3 regions of the Sediminibacillus dalangtanensis genome follow, and region 1 is predicted to be linked to each of the others. Evidence: riboswitches for the same ligand, from Rfam matches in the RefSeq annotation. Region 1 holds a riboswitch; each other region holds the start of a gene.
The links. Region 1 has a riboswitch for S-adenosylmethionine ahead of ERJ70_RS01105 (iron-containing alcohol dehydrogenase family protein). Riboswitches for the same ligand answer to the same signal wherever they lie in the genome.

Region 1 (8,143 bases):
AAATTCATTGGTCCCCATTTCGTTCGTTTCAATCGTTCTCCAAGCTAACTCCAATCTCCGCGGGCGTTCTTTTCTAGGTCCCACACCATCTTCCCAATTATAGGCGGATACCATATTTCCCCCTGGATATCTTACAATGGGAACTTGTAGCTGCCTTACTAATTCCATTACATCCCGGCGAAATCCTTGTTCATCTGCTTCCGGATGACTAGGCTCATAGATTCCTCCGTAAACCGCACGTCCTAAATGTTCAATGAACGATCCATAAATCCGGTTATCTACCTTAGCGATTTGATAACTTTTATCCAGTATCATGCTTGCCTTCCATTTATCTGCCACTTTACTCACTCCTTTAACTGATCTTATCCATAGAGCGGGTGATGAAATGATTATCCCTCGTTCTGAATACGCTTCCAATAGTGTCTGCAAAAAGGAAGTTTGTTTGCGTATTATACGAACGTCTAATAAAAACATCACTATTATTTATAATATGTACGTATAAGTTATATAAAGTATACCTAAATGGATTGAATTTATCAACAGTTTTTTTACTTTTCAAATAAAAGGTGAGGGTTTTCGTCAATGTTTTACCTTTCCAATAAAAAAGAGAAGCAGAGCCCTTTTTGCCATGCTTCCCTTTTACGCCTTTACTTTATTGTTGCTGCCTTACATACTCTGCTAAATCCTTCAGACCTTCCTCTGGACTCTTCGACTGCTGTCGCAGCACATTTTCCGCAGTGTTACTGTTATATTCTGTAGCAACATCCGGCGTTTTTTCTGTAATATTCAATGTGTTAATTTCATCGCGGACATCCAGAAGGACATCAAAAATATTATCACCAAAGTAATCATAGTACTTGTTGTCTTCGCGTACTACTTCACTTTCCCAAACGTCCCAGCGCGGAGGATCAAAACCAAGCACTGTCCACAACTTTTCACTGCCTTCTTCCGAGAGCTTCGCGTATGCTAAAAATTCCTTGGCCAGGTCCGGGTCCTCTGACTGGTTGGTAACTACTGTACCTGTTCCACCCATTCCTGCGGAACGGTTGCCGCCTTCTTCCCAGGCAGGCATTGGACGGATTGCTATCTTACCTTTCAAATCAGGCATGCTGTCAATAAATCTTCCCATATACCAAATAGGAGCAAGAATTGACGCAGCACCACCATCGTTCATGTATCCATAAAATTCTTCAGACTGGTTCATTCCACCCGGTGTTATTTCCGCAATTTTTTCCTTATAGATTACATCATGCAAAAATTGCAGCGTCTCTGTATTGACCTCGTTATCAATCGTTACGTCTCCATTTTCATTGAAAAAATCGGAATTTCTCTGCGAAACAATTGGCCAAAAATCCATCAGAAAATCAGTTGTACCAACATTCCACATAACAGCATCTGTATTTTCCGTTACTTTTTTTCCTGCTTCGACATAATCGTCCCACGTTTTAATCGAATCAATATCTACCCCGGCTTCCTCCATGATTTCTGTATTGTAATACATCACCGTAGCGCCCACATGTGTGGGAACACCATAGTAGTTTCCATCCTTCGCATACAATTCAAAACGTGAAGTAACTGCTTGATCCAGTACAGGCTCAATATACTCATTCATTGGTTCAAGCTGCGGTTCTCCCTGCATATAGTTCGCGTAACGTCCTAATTCAATGTCTGCAATATCCGGAGCACCCTTTCCTGATTGTAGCGAAAGAAGAAGATTGTTATGCATCTGGTCATAAGGATACGTTTCTGCCACAAGTTTGATTGGCCTATCCGGATTTTCTTCATTCCATCTTTCCGCAGCATCCCTAAATAAGTCAACGTGCTGACCGACAAACGTCCAATAGGTCAACTCTGTAGCACCTTCCAAATCACCACCTATCACTTCTGTCTCTTCCGCTTCTCCAGAGGCCTCTTCCCCTCCCCCACCGCACGCGGCGAGTAAAAGAACAATCAGTCCAATAATGATGGATAACAAAGTCTTTTTTTCCATTTTTTTATCCCCTTCCCCTTTTTAAATCGCTTACATTTCTACACATAAAAAATCGCTGAAATGACTGGCTGCGTTACCAATGACTTAACTTGTATGAACAATATGATAACGCATACATTTTACTTTTATTACAAGCTTTCAGAGGCACCCAACTCCATCAAGTATTCTTCGTTTATCTGAATATTAGCACCTTTCCAATAACTCGTCAATAAGTTTGGTCGATATTCTGGGTAACTTATACGTATAATTTTCTCTCAAGAGCTTTTCGAAGGCTTCTTTTCTAAATATGGCCATCCATCACGCCAGGAAACTCCCCATATCTGCATACGGATAATTCCTCCAGCATTTCCGTCATAGTAATGATGAACCATATAATCAATACCTCTGTCTTTCAGAAAGTCCTGGCCGCCCGGACCGATTTGGTTGTCCAGATTTCCCAGGATCACTTCTCCTCCTCCTTCTATCAAAGGGACACCATTTTGATCAACGTATGGCCCTGTAATCGACTCGGATCGTCCGACAGCAATTTTGTATGTACTGCTAAGTCCTGCACAGCAACGATCCCAGGAGGTAACCAAGTAATAGTAATCGCCCTTTTTGAAAATAGTTGGTGCCTCAATGGCATTATGTTCAGTTGTTGATGCTCTGCTTGCCAGTGTATATACTGGTCCTGTCGGCGTTGTCATATTCTGCAACTCTTGCAAATGGATACCGCTGAAATGGGAACCGAACACCAACCACCACTTTCCGTTGTCATGAAATACCATGGGGTCAATCGCGTTATACTGCTCCTGCCCCGGAGTAGAAGTCAGTACCGGCCCCTTGTCTATCCAGCTTTCAGGATCTTCAGGAGTACGTGTTGTGGCAACACCTATTGCAGAACGATTCGTACCAAAAGTGGAAACAGCATAATATAAATAAAAGGTATTCCCCTTTTTCACAACGTCAGGTGCCCATAAATGACTTACTCCATACGACTGCACCCAATCGGGTGCTGGTACTTCTCCGATAGCTTCCCAGGGGCCGCCTATAGTTCCGTTCGACTTTCGCAAATATATACCGCCCGGGTCGTCCGGGGTTCTGGCGATACCCGTGGAAGCGACATAATAGGTGCCGTTATCTTTAAATAAAGCCGGATCATGAACAGGGTCATCGACCACCCCTTCGACGTAATCCCCAATATCTCCTGACATCGGCACTTTACCAACGGGCGGCTTTCCATTTGCCACCACAACCTGTCCATCGCTCTGATCTTCAACTCCATAGGAAAACGCCGCGAGAACAAACAAAGCCATCATGAATAAAACGATTCTTTTTTTCACCATGTAACCTCCTGCTTTTTATCTCACGTAAAGCCTGGCCTGCACAGTGTCAGTAGGCAACGTCACTTTTTGGCCAGGAATCCCAAAATAAGGCTTCCCGTCCTTTTCCCAAAACAACTGTTGTACTCTTGCATGGCGATTATGGTCATATAGAGGATTCCCAGTGATGTGCTTGTATGGACGAGCATGATAGACAATGAAGTCAATCCCCTTATCATCTACAACGAAACTGTTGTGACCTGGTCCATATTCCCCGGTTACCTCTGATGATTGAAAAACAGGCTCTTTTTCTTTATACCAAGATTCTTTCTTAAGAAGGTCACTGTCCGATTCTGCTGAAAGCAGTCCCATCGCATAGCGGTCATCTGTAGCGCTTGCTGAATAGGCAATAAATACTTTCCCATTCCGTTCAAGAAACGCAGGGCCTTCGTTTACATGAAACCCTTGTTGCTCCCATTCAAATTCCGGTGTGGCCAGTAAGACTTGCGGTCCCACGATAGTCCAGGGATTTTTCATCTTCGCAATATAGAGGTTGGAAATGGTATCATTGTTTACCTTTTGCGCCCAAACAAGATAGCGGTCTCCGTGATGCTCAAAAGTTGTAGCATCGAGTGAAAAGCTTTGGAAATCGGTGTTTATTGCTCCTTTTTCGACCCATTCACCTTCTAATGGATTGGCGTCTGAACACTCTAGAACGTACGGACGAATCGCCCATATATCCTCTTGATCACCGGCTGCAAAATACATATACCATTTTCCATCAATGAAATGTATTTCCGGAGCCCAAATATGCTCTGACATTATCCCACTTTCATGTTTTCTCCAGATTACTGTTTCTTCCGCAGTCCGAAGCCCTTCGATTGTCTTTGCTCTTCTTAAAACAATCCGATCATAAAGCGGATAGGAACCGGTAAAATAATAGTAGCCATCTGTATGTTTAAGTATATAAGGGTCTGCTCGTTGTTCAATCAATGGGTTGACAAACGATGACTCAACTATTTTTCCGTGAATGGTATGCCATCCTGGGGTGGAATACATTTCTTCAGTTATCGTCTCCCACTGTACACAAAAATCCCCGGTTACTCCTCCTTCCATCTCCAATTTCACTGTTCCGGGTAAAACCGGTTCCATTCCTGTTTTCGTTTCAACTGTAAACGATTCCACTGTTGGATTTTTCATTTTCTCCCTCCTTCTTTTTCCATTATACACTCGGTTATTCATACGTACAACTATGATATTTTAGTTAATATACATTTATACGTACTTACGTATTACAAGTAGAAATGATGCCAACTCTTACAGTCTTCTGGCTAGAACTTTACAGGCATTACAATAGAGCAGGAACAACAGCCTTTCTTGACAGGATGTACTCGTGGTGGGATAATGCAAGCATCTATAGAGAATCTTATACTCTTATCAAGAGAAGGTGGAGGGAATGGCCCTGCGAAGCCCGGCAACCGGTGAATAGACTCACACGGTGCTAAATCCTGCAGCACTGCTGCAAGATAAGAGGAAGAGCCGGCACGCAACCTCTTCCTTTTGTGGAAGAGGTTTTTATATGGAGATGGATTATTGTTATATTAATAGAAAGCGAGGTGCTTACATTGAGTTCAATCCAAGTGCAAGGTGCTCCTGCCATCTATCATTGTTATCAAGGGGTATTGGAATTACTTCCTAAAAAAATTGCGGAACAACGATTTTCCCGCGGGCTGCTGCTGCATGGCGTGAAATCATGGGAAGCAGCGAAGCGTCACTTTGTCGATCCCGGAGTGCCGCTGACCTACCTATCTTATCATCATGAATGCACCCATGAAGAAGCCGGCCGGATTGGCAAAACAGCTCTTAAGGAAAATTCCGAGTTCATTATCGGAGTAGGCGGGGGGAAAGTTCTGGATTTGGCAAAAGCAGCCGGAAATCAAACAGGACTGCCAGTGATTTTGATCCCGACCTTGGCCTCGAACTGTGCAGCCTGGACACCGCTTAGCGTATTTTATGACCAGGAGGGGAACTTCGAAGAATACATTGTTTTTCCTCGAAGCACCTGGATGGTGCTCGTGGAGCCGAACATACTGATCGAGTCGCCATCTTCCTTTTTACGTGCAGGAATCGGGGATACTATCGCCAAATGGTATGAGGCTGACGTACTAACACGCGATCTTCCGACAAAAGCGATTCCCTTAGAAATCGCGTTGCAGGCTGCCCGCCTTTGTCGGGATACTTTGCTTACAGAAGGCACGGAAGCACTGAAGGCACTCAAAGCCGGTTCGGTCACTGATTCATTTAAACGGACGGTTGAAACCATCATTATGGCCGGAGGAATGGTGGGAGGTTTCGGGGATCAATACGGACGCATTTCAGGGGCCCATTCCATTCACAATGGATTAACCCACTTGCCGGAAACCCATTCGATTCTGCACGGAGACAAAGTTGCCTATGGTATTTTGGTTCAATTAGCGTTAGAAGGGCGACCGGATGAAATCAACAGACTGCTTCCGCATTATCGGGAGCTGGGGCTGCCAACAAGCTTGTCCGATTTAGGCATTGAACCGGAACGGAAGGGTGCAATAGAAACGATTGCCGCTGCCGCGACAGCGCCGGGAGAGTCGATTCATTTGATGAATATAACGGAAACACATCAGGTGGCAGACGGCATTCAACAGCTGGAACAGTGGCTGGAGAATGCGGCTCCGTAATCGGCAATAAGGAAAGGGGACCGGACCATTCATGAAGCAGACCTACGCACTAATCCAAATGGACATCGCTTTCGGTGATCCGCAAACCAATTTCCGGCATGCGGAAGAACTAATTAGAGAAGCGGTGGAGAAAAGAGCACCAGATACCATTCTGCTGCCGGAGCTTTGGACAACTGGATATGACTTGACACGCCTCGATGAAATCGCTGATGAAGATGCCAATGTGACGATTGCATTTCTGAGCAGATTGGCAAAGGAACTGGACATTAATATGATAGCAGGCTCGGTAGCCAATCGAGTGGACGAAGCGACAAGCAACACCTTGCTAGTAGTTGCCCGGACAGGGGATATTATCAAGCAATATAGCAAAGCGCATCTGTTCCGATTGATGGACGAGGAAAAATATTTAATAGAAGGAAACAGCGACGGAACTTTTGTATTGGAAAACCAAAAGAGTGCAGCGGTTATTTGCTATGATATCCGTTTTCCGGAATGGATCCGGACGCACATGCTGGATGACACAAAGGTTCTCTATGTCGTCGCTGAATGGCCGAAACAGCGCATTGATCATTGGCGGGCTCTCCTGATCAGCAGGGCTATCGAAAACCAATGCTTTGTGGTTGCCTGCAACCGCTCCGGTTCTGATCCTAATAACGAGTTTGGCGGAAATTCCATGATTATCGGCCCATGGGGAGAAGTTCTTGCAGAAGCAGGGCTGGAGGAGACGATTTTGACGGGAACCATTGATTTGGAGGAAGTAGAGAAAATCAGAGCGACCATTCCGATATACAGCGACCGTCGGACTGACTTATACAAACTGAAATAAGTGAATCTCAAGCAGAAATAAAGCCTGGATAGCATCCAGGCTTTGTGATAATATCATTATTTAGGCCGTTATCGTTGTTTTAGGCTTCCTTACCAAGGCCATAATACCAGCAATTAAGTACAACACTGCCGGAATCAGACTCATTCCCATAAACAAGACGAAAGACAAAACAGCGGTGATAATCAACATGATTCCTGCTGTTTTTGGCTTTTTATTGCCTTTCAACAATACGATGGCTACAATTCCCAGAATAATGGCCAGCAGCGAAATAATGATCAAGTACCAGCTACCGCCGGAAATCATTTCAGAGATGCTTCCCATATTCTCCATACCCTGTTCTGCAAACATATTTTCCATTTCCTGTACAAAATCATCGTTATTTTTCAACGTCATTAGCGTTATCCCGAAAAACGTGAAAAGAGCATACAGGATAGCCCCGATAACCCCAAGTACAATTTCTGCCGTTCGTTTCATTTCCAATTCCTCCTCTTTTTGAATTCTTTAGTGTCCCGCTACGTCCCGTTTTGTGAAAAACAACCAGGACAGGACCATGAAAATAACATAGTAAACGATCAGAACACCGATCGAAAATGACAACGTCATGCCTTCAATCAACGGTGTTCCTCTAAAATACTGCTCCAAGTTTGTGTTTGCAAACAAAATATATTTGGCCCAATCGTATTGCATGAAAAAGCCTATGATCGAGTTCCCGGCCATCATCAGGAAAATCGCAAACCCAATCGCCAAGCCGCTGTTTCGGAAAATCGAGGAAATCATAAATGCAAAAGTGGCCATCATCACCAGATTGATCAATTGCAATCCATAAGATCGGCCCATCTCTGCCCAAGCAGCTATTTGCGTATAATCACCTTGGTTTTGGATCACCAGCAAAGGGTTGGCACCATTGACCCCAAAAAATACCGCCCCGGTAATCCAGGAAAACACAAGCAAAAACACAAGCGATGTAAAGGCAAACAACAAAACAGATGCATATTTAGCAAACAAGATTTTTGTCCGGGCAACCGGCCGGATCAACAAAAGTTTGACCGTTCCCCACCGAAACTCGTGGGCAATGATGCCTGCTGCTACAATGATGGTGAATAGACTCAACAGAGCGGACAACATCACATTTTCCACCACAAACTGCCACGCATCGTACTCTAAAGGTTTAATGTCATTGTCCAGATAATAGTTGTTTTCCTGTATCCCCCAATGATTGGCGACATCCTCCTCACTGCTTCCCTCGGCAATTTCGGCATTTTCCTGCTCCAACTGCTGCCGCCAGTCATCACCATACTGTGCTTCGTCCACA
Region 2 (8,143 bases), 1.1 Mb from region 1:
TTCCGGCCAGTAATCCTCCACTAAATCCAGCACTTTGACGAGAAATTCATTCCGTTTGCTTTCCAATTCGGCAATAGAAGCATCACCAGCATGGGATTCGCAGCCTTCAATAACCCTTTCTTTCAACTCATCGGTCAACTCTGGTGCGACCAGTTTGGTCCACGGCTGCTTCAATGCTGGCCCGAATTGTTCGAGCATATGGCGCATTCCTTGTTCACCGCCGGCCAAATGGAATGTCAGGAATGGCCCCATTTGCGCCCAGCGCAGACCTGCTCCATAAATAATGGCGGCATCCACTTCCTCGGTTGTTGCCACTCCGTCATTCACCATATGAAGTGCCTCGCGCCACAAAGCTTCCATTAAGCGGTCGGCTAAATGACCCTCGATTTCTTTACGGATGACCAGCGGCTTCATTTGGATAGCAGCATAAACTTCTTTTGCTGCATCGATCGTCGCCTGACTGGTAGCTTTTCCGCCGACCAATTCCACTAATGGCAAAATATAGACCGGGTTGAATGGATGGGCGACAACGAGGCGCTCTGGATGCTGCAAACCTTCCTGCAACGTCGATGGCATAATGCCGGAAGTACTCGAGCCGATGATTGCGTCCGGCTTGGCATGCTGATCAATGCTAGCCAGCACGTTTTTTTTCAGTTCTTCCCGTTCCGGTACGTTTTCTTGAATCAGATCAGCTTGTGCAACTGCTTCTTCTATGGTAGGAACAAAGCGCAAGCGATCAATGGTTGCCCCTTCAGCCAATCCGATTTCCTTCAGGGATGGCCATGCCAATTCCACTGCACGGCGCGTTTTCTCTTCGGCTCCTTCTGCAGGATCAAAGGCTACGACATCATGACCATTAGCCAAGAAGCGTGCGATCCAGCCATTGCCGATAACCCCGGTGCCGATGACTGCAAATGTCTTCGTTGATTGTGTTGTTTGATTCATGATTTCATTCCTCCGTTCGGGTTTCTCAATCCGTAAGATTCACGGGCTTCTTGTGGTGTCATCACTTCCATACCGTTTCCGTGCAGCATAGTGATCGCCTTTTCGACAAGCTGATCATTCCGCGCAAAAACACCTTTGCTCAAATACAGGTTGTCTTCCAATCCCACGCGGACATTGCCGCCTAGCATCGCTGCTTGAGCAGCGATTGGCAATTGCATTCTGCCAATGCCAAATGCAGACCAATGGGCATTTTCAGGCAATCGATTTTTCATGTACGTCATGGTTTCGACATCCGCTTCCGCTCCCCAAGGAATACCCAGGCAGAACTGGAACATTGGATCACCGTCTATCAGTCCTTCATCGATCAATTGTTTAGCAAAACGAAGGTGGCCAGTGTCAAAGCATTCCAGCTCCGGCTTCACTCCACTGGCCTGGACAAGCTTTGCCTGTTCGCGCAGCCAGTCTGTCGGGCTAAGATAAATCATGTTCCCAAAATTCGTACTGCCGCAGTCCAACGTACACATTTCCGGGAGCAGCTCTCCTACCGGCTCGTGTCTCTCTGCCGGTGTTTGCATATCGGTTCCGTTCCCTCCGGCTGCCGGTGTGTCAAGACTAGGGATGAAGTCTCCACCCCCACCTGAAGTAATGTTGATAATCACATCTGTTTCCGATTCACGGATACGGTCTACAATCTCTCGATAATGATCAATATGATGACTGATCCCTCCGGTCTCCGGGTCACGGGCATGTACATGTGCTACAGTGGCCCCGGCTTTCGCGGAAGCAATGGCTGCTTCTGCAATTTCTTTCGGTGTGACAGGTACATGCTTGCTTTTTTTCGTCGTATCCCCTGCGCCAGTAACGGCTGCAGTCAAAAGAACTTTATTCATGAAGGATTCCTCCCTATTTATTTCGTAAGTAGATTTTACATTTTACTGTACTGTCCGGACGGTTTGAAAACACGTTTTAAACTATACCATCCAGACGGTTTTGTTTCAAACCGTTCATCATTATGTAAGGGGTTACATTCCTTTTCTTCCATGGAAGGATGACCGCTCAATCCCTTGTCAGCAGTGGTAGGAGGGAGGGTAATAAAACTTTTTTAAATTTGTTCGGGATTGGTGAAATATGTAGAAGGTGAGATAGGTTTAAGACCTCGAGGGGGTAGGCGCTGGAGCTAGACATCTCTGAAATTAATTTATAAAAAACAAAACCCGAGCGAATTCGAATGGTTCGAATTCGCTCGGGTTTTGTGTTGGTCACGATGGTTTTGTCCCATCCTCCAGGTGTACTATTCTTTTTTCGTTCAATATTTTGGAGCAGGATTCAGCTATCATGTAATAACATGCGTTTTGCTAAAGAGCCGCTGATGTATCGACATTTCACAGCCTGAACCGGATAAGATAACCCTGACAATCCTTTAACAGTGTTTTTTTAAATAAAGGGAGCAACCTTATTCGTCGGCCCACTCTAATAGTGTCTTGTAAACCTCTTCCTTTTTCTCCTGCTCGATATGGTAAATATCAAATAACTCCGCCAGCCAGATACCATCTGAAGCAAGACGGATAATGGTTGCCTTTACGGGATCAATCCCATCCTCTTCAATTTCCTGCTGCCATTCAGCATACAGTTCCCGAATGGGATCAAGCAGTTTTTCATTGACCGCCTTTGCTGCCAGCAATCCGGCATTCATGTCTTTATTTTGATATACTTGATTAAAAGTGACGTTTACATAGGCACGCACCCACTGCCCTTTTTCTTCCGGATCCATTTCTGCATTGTTGGCGATTTTTTCCCGATAGTTATTGGTCAAGTGTTCCACCATTCCTTCTACCAGGGCTTCTTTGGAAGGAAAATGGTACAATAATCCTCCCTTACTGATACCAGCTTCCTCCGCAACAGCTTCCAAGGTCAGATTAAATATCCCTCGTTCGCTGACGATTTTGGATGCAGCAGTAAGTATTTCTACTTTTCTAGAATGTCTGCCCATGAAAATCTCCTCTTGATTATCATATTTTATGCCCTTTACTATACAACCTGGACGGTATCGTTTCAAATATATTTTTATTATAACTAAACTCTCCTCTTTGCCAAAAACGCTTACAATCCTGACAAAGATGCCTTTCGTTAAAGAGGAAAATTCTTTCCGTTTCAGAAACCAAGAGCCGACTCGATAAATGCTTCCAATCGTTTTTGAAATTCGGCAGTCGCAGCGGCGTAAGCATCCGTATGCCCAGCTCCCGGTACGATCCACAACTGTTTTTCGCTATCGGCTGCCTCGTACAATCGATGCGCCATTTCGGTGGGGACGAGTTCATCCCGGTCGCCATGTATAATAAACAACGGCCGGGTGTTGTCTTTGACCTGCTCAATGGCCGAAGCCTCGCCAAACCAGTAACCAGCGCGAAGTTTAGTCATACCACTAGTGATAGATATCAAGGGAAAAGCAGGCAGATGATACAAATGCCGAAGTTGATGAGACAATTCCTCACTTACATCCGTATATCCACTATCCGCAATAATTCCTTTTACTTGAGAAGGCAAATCTTCTCCGCTGGTCATCAATACTAATGCGGCTCCCATTGAATTACCATGCAAAAAGATGCTATCCATTCGATAATCATCGATTAACCGTTTTATCCATCCTTGGTAATCCAGGCGATCGTGCCAGCCATAACCGATATAATCCCCTTCGCTCTCCCCATGGCCACGTGCATCCGGCATAAGAATCGAAAATCCATGATCATAATAAAATTTGGCTAGGTCACCCATTTGCTGCCCATAACCTCGATAGCCATGTGCCAGTATAACTGCTTTCCCGGACTCTTGCGGATTTTGCAAATAATGAGCCTTTAGGTTCAATCCATCATAGGATGTCATTTCCAATTCTTTGAGTTTCTTAGCGGCAAACCAGTCCTGCGCTTCTGCCAACAATTTACGGTCTGCCTCGCTACTCGGCAACACCGGTGGCTCTTCGCTATAAAGTTCGACTTGTTCCCCCCGATTGACTCCCTGGTTATAAAAATAATTACTTCCACCCAGAAGCGCAACTGTTAGCAGAACCACAATGCCACCGGTAATCCAACCTATTCTCTTTTTCATTCCATCCCCTCTTATAAATCTATTTAACTATCTTTTTATCATTATAGCGGAAATAAATTGGAAGCGCATTCATTTTATTGCAGCAATGAAAATTTGAAAAATTCTGTTGTGTTTCTTTTTCATTTAGTGTATGGTTAATGACAATTAATCATGCAAATTGAATAAAGCGCTTATCAAGAGAGGTTGAGGGACTGGCCCGAAGACACCTCAGCAACCAGCCAAATTCGGCATGGTGCTAAATCCAGTAGACATATGTGTCTAGCAGATAAGAAGAACGTGGATTAAAAGAGCCTTCTTCTTAGAAGACTCTTTTTTGTTTTTTTGGCTTGCACTTTTAAGTGGAGGAAAACCGGTAAAAGTGATTTCCAGCTTTCCTTTACAAGTTGGGTGCTAGTATCATGCTGTGGAAATACCTGCGATGATAGTCTGCGTACTGTTTTCCAACTATGGGAAAAGGATGCATAGTGTTTCTTGAAACAGGCGCCTCCAACAAACAAATAACTATTGTGCTGGAGCGATTGGTTAACCTTGTTCAAACAGAAGGAAATCAAGCACAATCCCAATCTACGTTACTATCTTTATGCAAAAGCACCATCATTAGGAACCAACATTAACTCACTAGTTGAAAGGAAGATTCTTATGGAAAAAAATCAATTTGACCAACCTGTAAACGTGCTTCCTACCCCACCGTTTAAGGGAGATCATGTCGGCAGCTTGCTGCGTCCGGAAAGGCTTAAACAGGCACGTTTGCAACGGCAAAATGGAGAAATAACAGCAGAACAACTTCGAAACGTGGAAGACGAGGAGATTATCCGGGCAGTGGAAAAACAAAAACAGGCGGGTCTTCAGGCTGTGACAGACGGAGAATTCCGCCGTTCCTGGTGGCACTTCGACTTTCTGGAGCAACTTGATGGCGTAGAAGCTTACGTACCGGAAAGCGGTATTCAATTCCATGGTACAAAAACGAAAGCACGCGGAATTAAAATCACAGGAAAAGTCAATTTCAGCGAGCATCCAATGGTGGAAGATTATAAATTTTTACATAACATAGCCGGAGACCATACCGCCAAAATGACGATACCGAGTCCCAACATGTTGTATTTCCGCGGAAAACTGGAATACTCTCCTTATGAAGACCAGGAAGTCTTTTTCGCTGACTTAACCACTGCGTACAAAAAAGCGATCCAAACTTTTTATGATGCCGGCTGTCGCTATTTACAACTCGATGACACATCCTGGTCGTTGTTCTTCTCGGAAGACGGACGTGCGCGGATACGTGAAAATGGACAGGACCCAGACGAACTCAGCCGCTTTTTTGCCCGATGTATCAACGAATCTATTGCCGATAAACCAGATGACCTGATCATTACCATGCACATTTGCCGGGGAAACTATCAGTCCACCTGGGCCGCTTCTGGTGGTTATGACGCTGTTTCTGAAGTGATTTTCGGCGGTTTGGATGTAGACGGTCTATTTCTTGAATATGACGACGATCGTTCCGGTGGATTCGAGCCACTACGTTTTGTCAATCGTTCAGATTTGCAAATTGTTTTAGGACTGGTCACCTCCAAACACGGTAATTTAGAGGACAAACAGTTGATCAAGAAACGCATCGAACAAGCTGCGGAATATGTAGACAAAAATCAGCTATGCTTGAGCCCGCAATGCGGTTTTGCCTCAACAGAAGAAGGAAACCTGCTGACAGAAGAAGAACAGTGGGCGAAATTAAAGCACATTATAAACATTGCGGATGAAGTCTGGCATAGCTGACAATCGGAGACTGCCAGCTAGCGCAAAAGCCGCAGCCCATTTAAAATAACCAGAATCGTACTGCCTTCATGGCCGATTACTCCTAATGGCAAATCGAGAAGCTGCAGAAAATTGGTCATGATCAATAACAGAATGACAGCAACAGAAAAGAAAACATTTTGTTTAACGATCCTGTTCATTCGCCGAGAAAGCGATACAGCGTCGGCGATCTTGCTTAAGTCATTTTTCATCAAGACGATATCTGCTGTTTCCAGTGCCACATCGGTACCTGCCCCCATGGCTATTCCCACATTAGCCGTGGCCAGGGCGGGTGCATCATTGATGCCGTCACCGACCATGCCGACCGTTCCATACTGATCTTTCAATCGGTCGATATAAGTTAACTTCTCATCAGGCAGACACGCTGCCTTAAAATCATCGATTCCACATTCCGCTGCTATTGCTGCAGCAGTTTTTTCGTTGTCCCCGGTCAGCATAACGGTCGTAATGCCATTTTTTTGCAATGTTTTTAATGCCGCAGCCGTTTCCGGTCTAACCGTGTCTTTGAGGGCTATCACTGCAGCGATCCCCCTCTCGTCGGCAGCAAAAACAACCGTCTTTCCCTCTGCAGCCAACCGACCGGCAATTCCTCCTTGAAATTCGGCTGCCTCTTCGCTTCCGACAAATTCAGCACTGCCTATTTTCCAACTCGATTCTCCCAATACTGCCTTAATCCCGTGGCCGCGTTCCTCGATTACTTGTTCAGGTAAAGACTTCGGGAAGTATTTTTGTGATTCTGCATATCGTACAATCGATTGAGCCAAGGGATGATTGGAGTTCGCTTCTATCGCCCGGATATTTTCTAAAATACTCACATCGTCATCACGGAAATAAGCATCGGTAACGTGAGGATGCCCTACTGTCAGCGTACCTGTCTTATCGAAGGCTACAACCTTGATTCGGGACAGTTTTTCCAGATGGATTCCGCCTTTAAACAGAATACCGCTTCGGGCACCTTTGGAAATCGATGATAGCATCGCCGGCATGATGGAAGCGACCAATGCACACGGTGAAGCTACCACCAGGAGCACCATGGCACGATAAATCGTTTCCTGCCAGCTCCAAGCAATTACAAAAGGGGGAATCACCATCATCAATAGAACAGCAAGCAAGACTACGTTCACATAAGAACCTTCAAATCGTTCGATAAAAAGCTGGGATGGTGACTTTTCACTCTGAGCAGATTGGACTAGATAGATGATTTTTTGGAACAGTGTCTCATCAGCAGGTTTGCTGACTTCAACAGTAATGGCGCCATTCAGATTGATTGTACCGGCAAATACGTTGTCACCTTTCTGTTTTTCCACCGGAAATGCTTCACCAGTTATCGCTGACTCATCCAACGAAGTGCTTCCTCTGCTTATCTGTCCATCTGCAGGTACGCTTTCTCCTGCTTTAATGAAAACAAGATCACCCACCGCCAATTCCGAAACCGCTACTGCCATTTCTTTTCCGTTTACAAGCCGCACCGCTGTTTGCGGCTGCAAATCCATTAAGCCGGAAAGCTCCTTTTGACTTTTATTCATCGTATAAGTCTCCAGAGCCCCGCTTAAAGCAAAGATAAAAATCAAAATGGCTCCTTCTGTCCAGTAACCTATTGCCGCTGAGCCTATTGCAGCAAATACCATCAGCATTTCGACATTCAGTTTCCTGTCCTGAATGGTTTCGATTATGCCTTCCTTCGCTTTTGCAAATCCGCCGATCAAAAACGCTGCAAGATGCAGAAAAATGTACAATGGCTCCGTTATTTTATCCTCCATCGACCAGGCCGTCAACACGAGCAGGCCACTGATGATAGCCGCTATAAGTTCACCGTGCAATATCATTCCATCAACTAATTTGCTGATGGGAGTGCATGCTGTTTTTTCCTTTGCAGTTCCCGCATCAACGACTTCGGAGCTCATCTCCAACACTTCCTCTCATTCTTAATAAATCTTATCACATTATAATAATTATTATTTAACTTTAATTATAAATAATTCCGAGAGGAAATCAAGCCTAAACTACCATTATTTTAAAATCGGGAGCAACACGTTCTGTCTGTTAATCACAACTGCTTGTTTACTCCCTATTTTATTTAGATTAATTGGATAGAGTTCGGGCTTTACAATTCACTATTTCATCTAAAAAAGAAAAAAAACCGCCTGCAGCATTTTTGCTGCAGACAGCTTAACACGGCGAATTTTTCCTAAAGCGAAAAATCCACCGACAAATTATTTCTCTTGGCAATATCGCATTCTATGTACTGGCTGATCCGTCTCCCGCTTTCAAGGAGCGCAGGGTTACC
Region 3 (8,143 bases), 1.7 Mb from region 1:
TATCGTTTTCCAAGGAAATAAATAATCCTGCTGCAGCATATAGCCAATCTCTGCTTCCGCATCTTCTACTTTAATGCCTGACAATGTCACTTCTCCACGGGTTGGCTTGATTAATCCCGAAATAATAGAAAGTAATGTTGTCTTTCCGCAGCCACTCGGGCCCAAAATCGAGATAAACGAGCCTTCTTCCACCGTAAAGGATATATTATCCAAAGCTTTTGTGTAGCTTTTTTCTGTGAAATACTGATGAGAAATGTGATTGAGAGCCAAGAAAGACATGGTTATCTCCTCCTATTCAGCCATCACATCTTCGGCAATGGTAGTGTTTACAAGCTCCTCATACGGGATATCCTCCGGCAGTTCCCCGGCTTCCTCCATGATTGCTTTAAGATTTTTCCATTCTTCTTCATCTAAAATTGGATCTTCTGCAAACGACCCTTGGCTTTTATAACGCTCGATAGAGGAGCTTAGAAGCTCTTTATCTACATCTTCAAAATAAGGTGCTACGATTTCAGCTATTTTTTTGGGTGGCTGTTCCTGGATATAGGTTTGCGCTTTGTAAATGGCTCTGGCGAATTTTTTCGCAGTATCTTCGTTATCTTTGAGAAAGCTTTGTTTTGCCATAAACACCGTGTACGGTACATGGCCGGACTCCTCGCCGAAGGAAGCAACGATATAACCATTTCCTTCTGCCTCAAACTTACTTGCTTGTGGTTCGAAAAGCTGAACGTATTCTCCGGTGCCGGATGTAAATGCACCCGGAATATTAGCAAAGTCGATATTCTGGATTAAGTTCAAATCTTCATGCGGGTCGATTCCATGCTGTTTCAACACATATTCGCCGACCATTTGCGGCATCCCGCCTTTTCGCTGTCCAAGAAAATCACTACCGATTAGATCTTCCCATTTGAAGTTATCATTTGGCTGTTTTGCTACCAGGAAGGTGCCGTCAGTCTGGGTCAATTGGGCAAAGTTGATAACCGGATCGTTGGCACCGCGCGCAGCTACATAAATGGATGTTTCGGACCCGACTAACGCCACATCTGCATCATCGGATAACAATGCCGTCATGGTTTTATCTCCTCCCCAGGTCGTCTGCAGCTCGACTTCCAGTCCTTCATCAGCAAAATACCCTTGTTCCAAAGCGACATATTGAGGAGCATAAAAAATACTGCGGGTAACCTCGGCGATTTTCACCGATGTTTTTCCTCCGTTCGAACTACATGCGGTTAATGCAAGAACACATACAAGTGTAAATAAGCTAAGCCAGTGGTTTCTTTTCATATCGGTCAACCTTTCGTTGAAATATATTCGGTTGGATTATTGTATGCGCAAGCCCAAAGTGTGTGAAATGCCCAGGGGAATAGAAGCTGGAAATGCGAAGAACAAGGAAGCTATTTTTCTTAGGTGACAGGATAAGGAATCGGAAGTTATCCTTAATCCTATTCCTAGTAAAGTACTCCTATTTATGGAGCATCGGAATGGTTCGGAGGAAGAGAAGAGGAATTAAAAAATCCTGCTGAGAAAAAATTTCTCTGCAGGATTTAGTGTGAATCGATTGCTCGTGGAGTCACTACATCTATTTATCCCTCGTACACAGGGCCGGCGTTTTTGATTTCCTCGCTTACTTTTGTAAAAGACCGGAAATTTTCATGAAACTTAGCTGCAAGTTGTGCTGCTTTTTCCTGGTAAGAGGAATAAGATTCCCAGGATTCCCATGGTTTCAGCAATTGGCTCGGAACACCAGGAATGGATTCCGGAATATGAAGCCCAAAATAGTCATCTGGTACCGTGTTTACTCCATCGAGACGCTGCTTCAGGACTGTGTCCACCATCGCTCTTGTATAAACAAGCGGGATTCTTTCCCCGATACCGAAAGGTCCTTTTATCCAACCGGTATTGATAAGGTAAACGTCTGCATCATATTGATCGATCTTGTCGCCGAGCATATCGGCATATACCGCCGGGGCAAGCGGCAGGAAGGGTGCACCGAAGCAGGCGGAAAAAGTCGCTTCTGGTGCGGTGATGCCCCGCTCCGTACCAGCCAGTTTACTGGTGTAGCCGCTGAGAAAATGATACATCGCCTGTTCCTTTGTCAATCTGCTGATTGGAGGGAGTACACCAAATGCGTCGGCAGTCAGGAATATAATCGATTTTGGATGTGGTCCCTTGCTTGGGAAAATGCTATTGTCAATATGGTCCAACGGGTAAGCAGCCCTTGTGTTTTCCGTCCGTTCCGTATTGGAGTAATCGGGCATTCCGTTATGACAGAAAACATTCTCCAGAACAGCACCATGTTTGATGGCATGGTATATCTGAGGTTCTTTCTCCTCACTTAGCCCGATGCACTTGGCATAACATCCCCCTTCGATGTTGAAAACGCCATTAGGTGACCACCCATGTTCGTCATCCCCGATAAGACAGCGATCAGGATTTGCAGACAATGTCGTTTTGCCTGTACCGGATAATCCGAAGAACAGGGCAGTATCTCCTGAATCACCGGTATTGGCGGAACAGTGCATAGGGAGCACTCCCTGTTGTGGCAATAAGTAATTCATAACGGAGAAAACTGCTTTTTTAATTTCCCCTGCATATTCGGTGCCGCCAATTAGGATGATTCTTTCTTCAAAAGAAATAATAATGAAAGCCTCTGAATTGGTGTTATCTCTTTTGGGATTTGCTTTGAAAGTGGGAGCGGAAATGACAGTGAACGCATTATGTTTACCGGCAGTCTCTTTGTCTTCCCGGATAAAAAGCTGTCGGGCAAACAAGTTATGCCAGGCAAATTCGGTGATGACTTCAATCGGAAGTCGGTAGTCTGTATCAGCTCCTGCCCAGCCGGTAAAGCGAAAAAGCGTGTCCTGGGAGCGAAGGTGCTCCATGACGCGTTCATACAAGGCGATAAAGCTGTTTTTATCCATCGGCTTGTTGATAGAACCCCAGTCAACTTGTTCAGCTGCTTCCCCTTCGTTTACAATGAACTTGTCTTTCGGAGAGCGTCCGGTATATTTTCCGGTAGTGACGCTGACGGCCCCATTGGCAGTAATGGTTCCTTCGCCGCGTTTCTCGATGATTTCTACCAGTGCTTCTGTAGAAAGATTGAATTGGCAGTTCTGCAGGATCGTTTTGCCCAATTTAGAAGCGCTTTCATTTGTTGGGTTCACTTGCTCACTTCCTTTGTGTAAATTGATAGCTTGATAACGAATAGTATAACATAATGATTAATATATAACATACTGGTTTACAAAATGAAAGGTGATCGTTAAAATTTCCGCTATTGCTTTATTTTCGTTAAAATAAAGGGAAGGGACTAGTAAAAGCTCAAAAAGGCGGGATAATATGGAACGTAAATCAATTGTACTCTACGATGGCGATTGTTACTTGTGCCGGCAGACAAAACAAGTAATCAAGCTGCTGGACTGGTTTGGCGCTTTTCGATGGCTATCGCTACAGGAATATGAAAAAAGGCAAACCGTTTCGAGTAAACAACGGGAAGTGATAAGGGGAGAAATCCATCTCGTGAAGCCTGATGGGAAAATAAGTACAGGTTACCAAGCTGTTCGATTTATGCTTGTCCGTTGTCCTTTAACTGCACCGCTGGGATTCCTGATGTACCTGCCGTATGCTGAAGTGATAGGAGACCCTCTGTACCGATTGATAGCCAAAAACCGTTATCGTATTTTTAAAAACAAGTGTACCAACGGTGTGTGCAAACTCCCTCAATAGCATAAGTTAATTCCAACCAAAAAGGTGGTAATTTATTGACATTGCCGGCATGTTTCGTTACGATAAAGTGCGAACGGATACTCTCTTATCCAGAGACGGCGGAGGGACAGGCCCGAAGAAACCCGGCAACCATCATGCAGATGAAAAGGTGCCAACCTGATGCAAGGTTTTACCTTGGACGATAAGATGAGAAAGGCCATTTTCCTTTCCTTCTCCTTATTAAGGAAAGGTTTTTTGTTTGATTAGAGGTAAAATACCATGCGCTCATGATTTTATTCGTATAGATGACAAAAAACAGTTTAACGGGAATGGAAATTCACCAGCTTAATGAAATTGTAATAACATACCTAGGAAAGAGCGGTTCCGTATTATTTGATGAAATGAAGGAGGATTTAGCAGAATGACTGCAAATCGTCGATTATTCACCTCAGAATCGGTTACAGAAGGACACCCCGATAAAATTTGTGATCAGATTTCTGACGCCATTTTAGATGAAATTTTGGCAAGTGATCCAGATGCTCGTGTGGCATGCGAGACAACTGTTACTACCGGTCTGGTTTTAGTATCGGGGGAAATCACTACCACTACTTATGTTGATATTCCAAGCATTGTTCGTAAGACAGTGAAAAATATTGGGTACACGAGAGCGAAGTATGGCTTTGATGCGGAAACTTGCGCTGTCCTGACCGCGATCGATGAACAGTCCCCTGATATTGCGGGGGGCGTGGATCAGGCTTTGGAAGCACGCGAAGATACAAGCTACGATGAAGAAATCGAAGCAATCGGTGCTGGTGACCAGGGTCTGATGTTCGGGTACGCAAATAATGAAACGCCAGAGCTAATGCCGCTGCCTATTTCACTCGCCCATAAAATAAGTAAGCGTCTGTCAGATGTCAGAAAGGAAAACATTCTGCCTTACTTGCGCCCGGATGGAAAAACCCAGGTGACAGTAGAATATGATGAAAATGACAAACCAGTAAGAGTGGATACCATCGTCATTTCCACCCAGCATCATCCGGAAATCGAGCTCAAACAAATTCAACAGGACATTAAAGAATTTGTCATTAAGCCGATTGTGCCGGAAGCGTTTCTGGATGAGAAAACAAAGTATTTCATCAATCCAACAGGCAGGTTTGTAATCGGTGGTCCACAAGGGGACGCCGGCTTGACAGGAAGAAAAATCATTGTTGATACTTACGGGGGATACGCCCGTCATGGAGGCGGCGCATTCAGCGGAAAGGACGCCACCAAAGTGGACCGCTCGGCTGCATATGCGGCACGATATGTTGCGAAAAACATTGTGGCAGCGGAACTAGCCGAGTCCTGTGAAGTCCAGCTTGCTTACGCCATTGGTGTGGCAGAACCAGTATCCATATCGATTAACACCTTCGGTACAGGGAAAGTAACGGAAAATGAATTAGTAAAAGCTGTGAGGGAATTATTTGACCTTCGTCCAGCAGGTATTATCAAGATGCTTGATTTGAAACGTCCTATTTATCAAAACACAGCTGCGTACGGACACTTTGGCAGAACCGATATCGAATTTCCTTGGGAAAAGACCGATAAGGTAAACAGTTTGAATGAATTTTTGAACCAGTAAATGTAACAATAGCATAGTTGAAAAGGGTAAAAAACCGAACGATGATTCGAAATTTTAATTATTCGATCTCGTTCGGTTTTTTTATTTTTATTTTAACCTGTGAAGTAACCAATTTCTCTTTTGAATCAATGGTGGTAAACATTCCGGTCCGGCAAGGTGCTTTGCTTAAGCTTGTCGGAGGACCAAACGATGTGGGTCATGCAAGCGTTGCCACAGGACGTGGCGGCTTTAGCCTGTACTCCTTTGAACAGGCGCTTGCGCTTTTCTTTATTGAGGTGGGTATGATGTTTGTGCATTTTTGATACCACAATCCTTTCTACCGATGAGGAGAGGCAGAAAATTTCTGGTTAATTCCGAAACTAATCGATTTCGGCTATCGTCTATAGGTGGAGTTAGCAAAGAAAGGTGGAAAAGAGGGGAGTTATGGAAAAAGGAGAAAAAGAAGATTTCTTAGAAGCGATAATGTTAAAACATGGGGATGATTTGGTAAGATTAGCATTCAATTATGTGAAAGATAAAGAAACTGCTAAAGATATGGTCCAAAATTCTTTCATTAAGTGTTATGAAAACTTGGGTAAATTTCGTTATGATTCAACCATCAAAACATGGTTATACCGGATCACCGTCAATCAATGCAAGGATTATTTAAGGAGTTGGCATTATCGGAAAGTCAAAACCAAAAGTGTGTTTGTGAATGCAATCAAATCTATTTCATCCTTAACAGAAAATGAGGTTATAAAAAAATCAGAATCTGAAGAGATGAAAAGTCTTATGTTCTCTTTGCCCGAAAGCTACAGAGAAGTTATTTATTTATATTATTACAAAGACTTATCCATCCCAGAAATAGCTGAAGTAACTGGTTTGAATCTTAACACCGTTAAAACAAGACTTAGGAGAGGAAAGCAAAGGCTGAAAAATTTACTAGAGGAGGCTGAGGTGTATGGGGAAATTTACTAAGCGAATTTCAAGATATGAAGATGATCATGATTTAACGTTTACGAGAGAAGACAGGATAGAAACACTTAGAAAAATCCATAGGAAACACAAAGGTAACCGAAGGGATTCTTTGTTCTACATTGGTAAACGTTTTGTCGGTCCAATATTAGGCACTTTCATTGCAGTACTTTTATTGATAGGGATTCTTTTACCAAAATTTTATCAAAATGACGGGATAAAACAGCCACTTTCAAACCATGCCTCTGAGCAAGAGCAAGAAAGTACTTCATTTTCCGTCTTACTAATGGGAAAGGATTCAACTGAGAATGATAATATGAGAACGACGGTTCATATTTTATTAACATACAACAGTACGGAGAAAACCATAAAGTTAGTACCGATTCCAAGAGATGCTTATGTGGAAATATATAATGCTGCAGGAGAAAAAAAACATGAGGATAAATTAATGCACGCATATGCTTTTCATTCGTCCCCTGAAGCTGTCTCATCCACAGTCTCAAATCTTTTCGATTTATCTGTTGATTACTATTCCATTTTTTCAGAAGAAGAAATATATGGAGGACTGGAAATAACGGAGGCTGAAAGAAGGGCAAATCATATACAGCTTGGAGATTTACTGGAAGAACAGTTAACCTTTTCGCAGCTAAAAAAGATCGTTGAAGAAAGCGAAACAAATATTCCGAGCGATGTTCTCACCCATTTCAAAATCGAAGAGAGTAATACGGACCCAATAGAGGTGGTTGACTTGGAGAATGGTGTAGAAGAAACTCATATGAATGGTATTTATTATATAAAGATTAAACAAGATACGATAGAAACAACGACCACTAAACTAAAACAGCATATTGGAAACGGATACTAAAGGTCGAGTAACCAGAAATCGAAAAGATAGGATGGGTCTCTGTTCTGAAATTCAATTTCCGCTGTCATTCTGTTTCAACCGCCCGATTGGGCAGGGGGGATGGTTTCATATAATGGCTGTAACCGGCGTATTGAAGAACTTAAGAAATGTTCTAGATGCCAGGCAAAGGAGGTTATTCTTTGAGCCATTTCGAAACGTGCAACAGAAATATTGGGGAAGCCGTCAAAATTACTTGTCAAGATGGCACTGTTCACCGGGGAATCATTGATAGAGTGCACAGGGACCGAGTGTTCATCCGCCCGATTGAAGACAGAGTCGGAGATCCGGGTCCCGGCGGCCCAGGGTTGTTTTTGTATGGACCTGGCTGGGGCTGGGGATACGGTGCTGCCTATGGGATAGCATTCGCTTCTATAGCGGCACTTACCTTGCTTCCTTTTATTTTTTGGTAGAAGAGTAGGAGAAACTGCCGAAAACCCATCCAGGTTTCCGAAGGATATGATGGAAGCCTGCCGGGTCTTTTGGCAGGTTTTTTGTTGATTGCACTTTCTGTCTATTTTTCGGTTAGTATTGAAAATTGGATTGTGCTATAATTAACAAGATGTCAACATATAGAAAGAGAGGCAAGATTATGTGTGGTTTTATCGGAATGATCCGCAACCAACCTCAAGCACCAGATCAAAACAACAAAAATACCTTTCAAAAGCAAAATAATGTAATTTCCCATAGAGGTCCGGATGATGAGGGTTACTTCTATGATGAATATATTTCACTTGGTTTCAGAAGATTAAGCATAATCGATATAGAAAGTGGTCAGCAGCCGTTCAATTATGATGACGATCATTATTGGATGATTTTTAATGGAGAGATTTACAATTATATCGAACTGCGTGACCGGTTGACTGAAAAGGGATACACCTTTACGACCGAATCCGATACGGAAGTTATCATTGCTATGTTCAAAGAGCATGGAACAGCTGCTTTTGAACAACTAAGAGGGA

Region 2: it holds a riboswitch for S-adenosylmethionine, as region 1 does, so the genes downstream of both, ERJ70_RS06520 (5-methyltetrahydropteroyltriglutamate--homocysteine S-methyltransferase) here and ERJ70_RS01105 (iron-containing alcohol dehydrogenase family protein) in region 1, are expected to answer to the same signal.
Region 3: it holds a riboswitch for S-adenosylmethionine, as region 1 does, so the genes downstream of both, metK (methionine adenosyltransferase) here and ERJ70_RS01105 (iron-containing alcohol dehydrogenase family protein) in region 1, are expected to answer to the same signal.

Annotation. Positions count from the first base shown of each region.
Region 1 is NZ_CP046956.1:192,146-200,288, reverse strand. It holds gene arfA (arabinosylfuranosidase ArfA) at 1-315, opposite strand, end outside; gene ERJ70_RS01120 (ABC transporter substrate-binding protein) at 653-1,990, opposite strand; gene ERJ70_RS01115 (arabinan endo-1,5-alpha-L-arabinosidase) at 2,245-3,315, opposite strand; gene ERJ70_RS01110 (family 43 glycosylhydrolase) at 3,331-4,491, opposite strand; SAM riboswitch class I at 4,723-4,824, shown strand; gene ERJ70_RS01105 (iron-containing alcohol dehydrogenase family protein) at 4,917-6,005, shown strand; gene ERJ70_RS01100 (carbon-nitrogen family hydrolase) at 6,037-6,831, shown strand; gene ERJ70_RS01095 (DUF4064 domain-containing protein) at 6,892-7,305, opposite strand; gene ERJ70_RS01090 (ABC transporter permease) at 7,333-8,143, opposite strand, start outside.
Region 2 is NZ_CP046956.1:1,274,256-1,282,398, reverse strand. It holds gene ERJ70_RS06540 (L-carnitine dehydrogenase) at 1-945, opposite strand, end outside; gene ERJ70_RS06535 (beta-keto acid cleavage family enzyme) at 942-1,835, opposite strand; gene ERJ70_RS06530 (TetR/AcrR family transcriptional regulator) at 2,399-2,935, opposite strand; gene ERJ70_RS06525 (alpha/beta hydrolase) at 3,097-4,047, opposite strand; SAM riboswitch class I at 4,215-4,319, shown strand; gene ERJ70_RS06520 (5-methyltetrahydropteroyltriglutamate--homocysteine S-methyltransferase) at 4,687-5,817, shown strand; gene ERJ70_RS06515 (heavy metal translocating P-type ATPase) at 5,835-7,760, opposite strand; gene ERJ70_RS06510 (class I SAM-dependent methyltransferase) at 8,139-8,143, opposite strand, start outside.
Region 3 is NZ_CP046956.1:2,617,444-2,625,586, reverse strand. It holds gene ERJ70_RS13180 (ABC transporter ATP-binding protein) at 1-279, opposite strand, end outside; gene ERJ70_RS13175 (ABC transporter substrate-binding protein) at 292-1,284, opposite strand; gene pckA (phosphoenolpyruvate carboxykinase (ATP)) at 1,584-3,164, opposite strand; gene ERJ70_RS13165 (thiol-disulfide oxidoreductase DCC family protein) at 3,340-3,726, shown strand; SAM riboswitch class I at 3,809-3,914, shown strand; gene metK (methionine adenosyltransferase) at 4,127-5,326, shown strand; gene ERJ70_RS13155 (hypothetical protein) at 5,368-5,628, shown strand; gene ERJ70_RS13150 (sigma-70 family RNA polymerase sigma factor) at 5,750-6,283, shown strand; gene ERJ70_RS13145 (LCP family glycopolymer transferase) at 6,267-7,145, shown strand; gene ERJ70_RS13140 (hypothetical protein) at 7,325-7,594, shown strand; gene asnB (asparagine synthase (glutamine-hydrolyzing)) at 7,774-8,143, shown strand, end outside.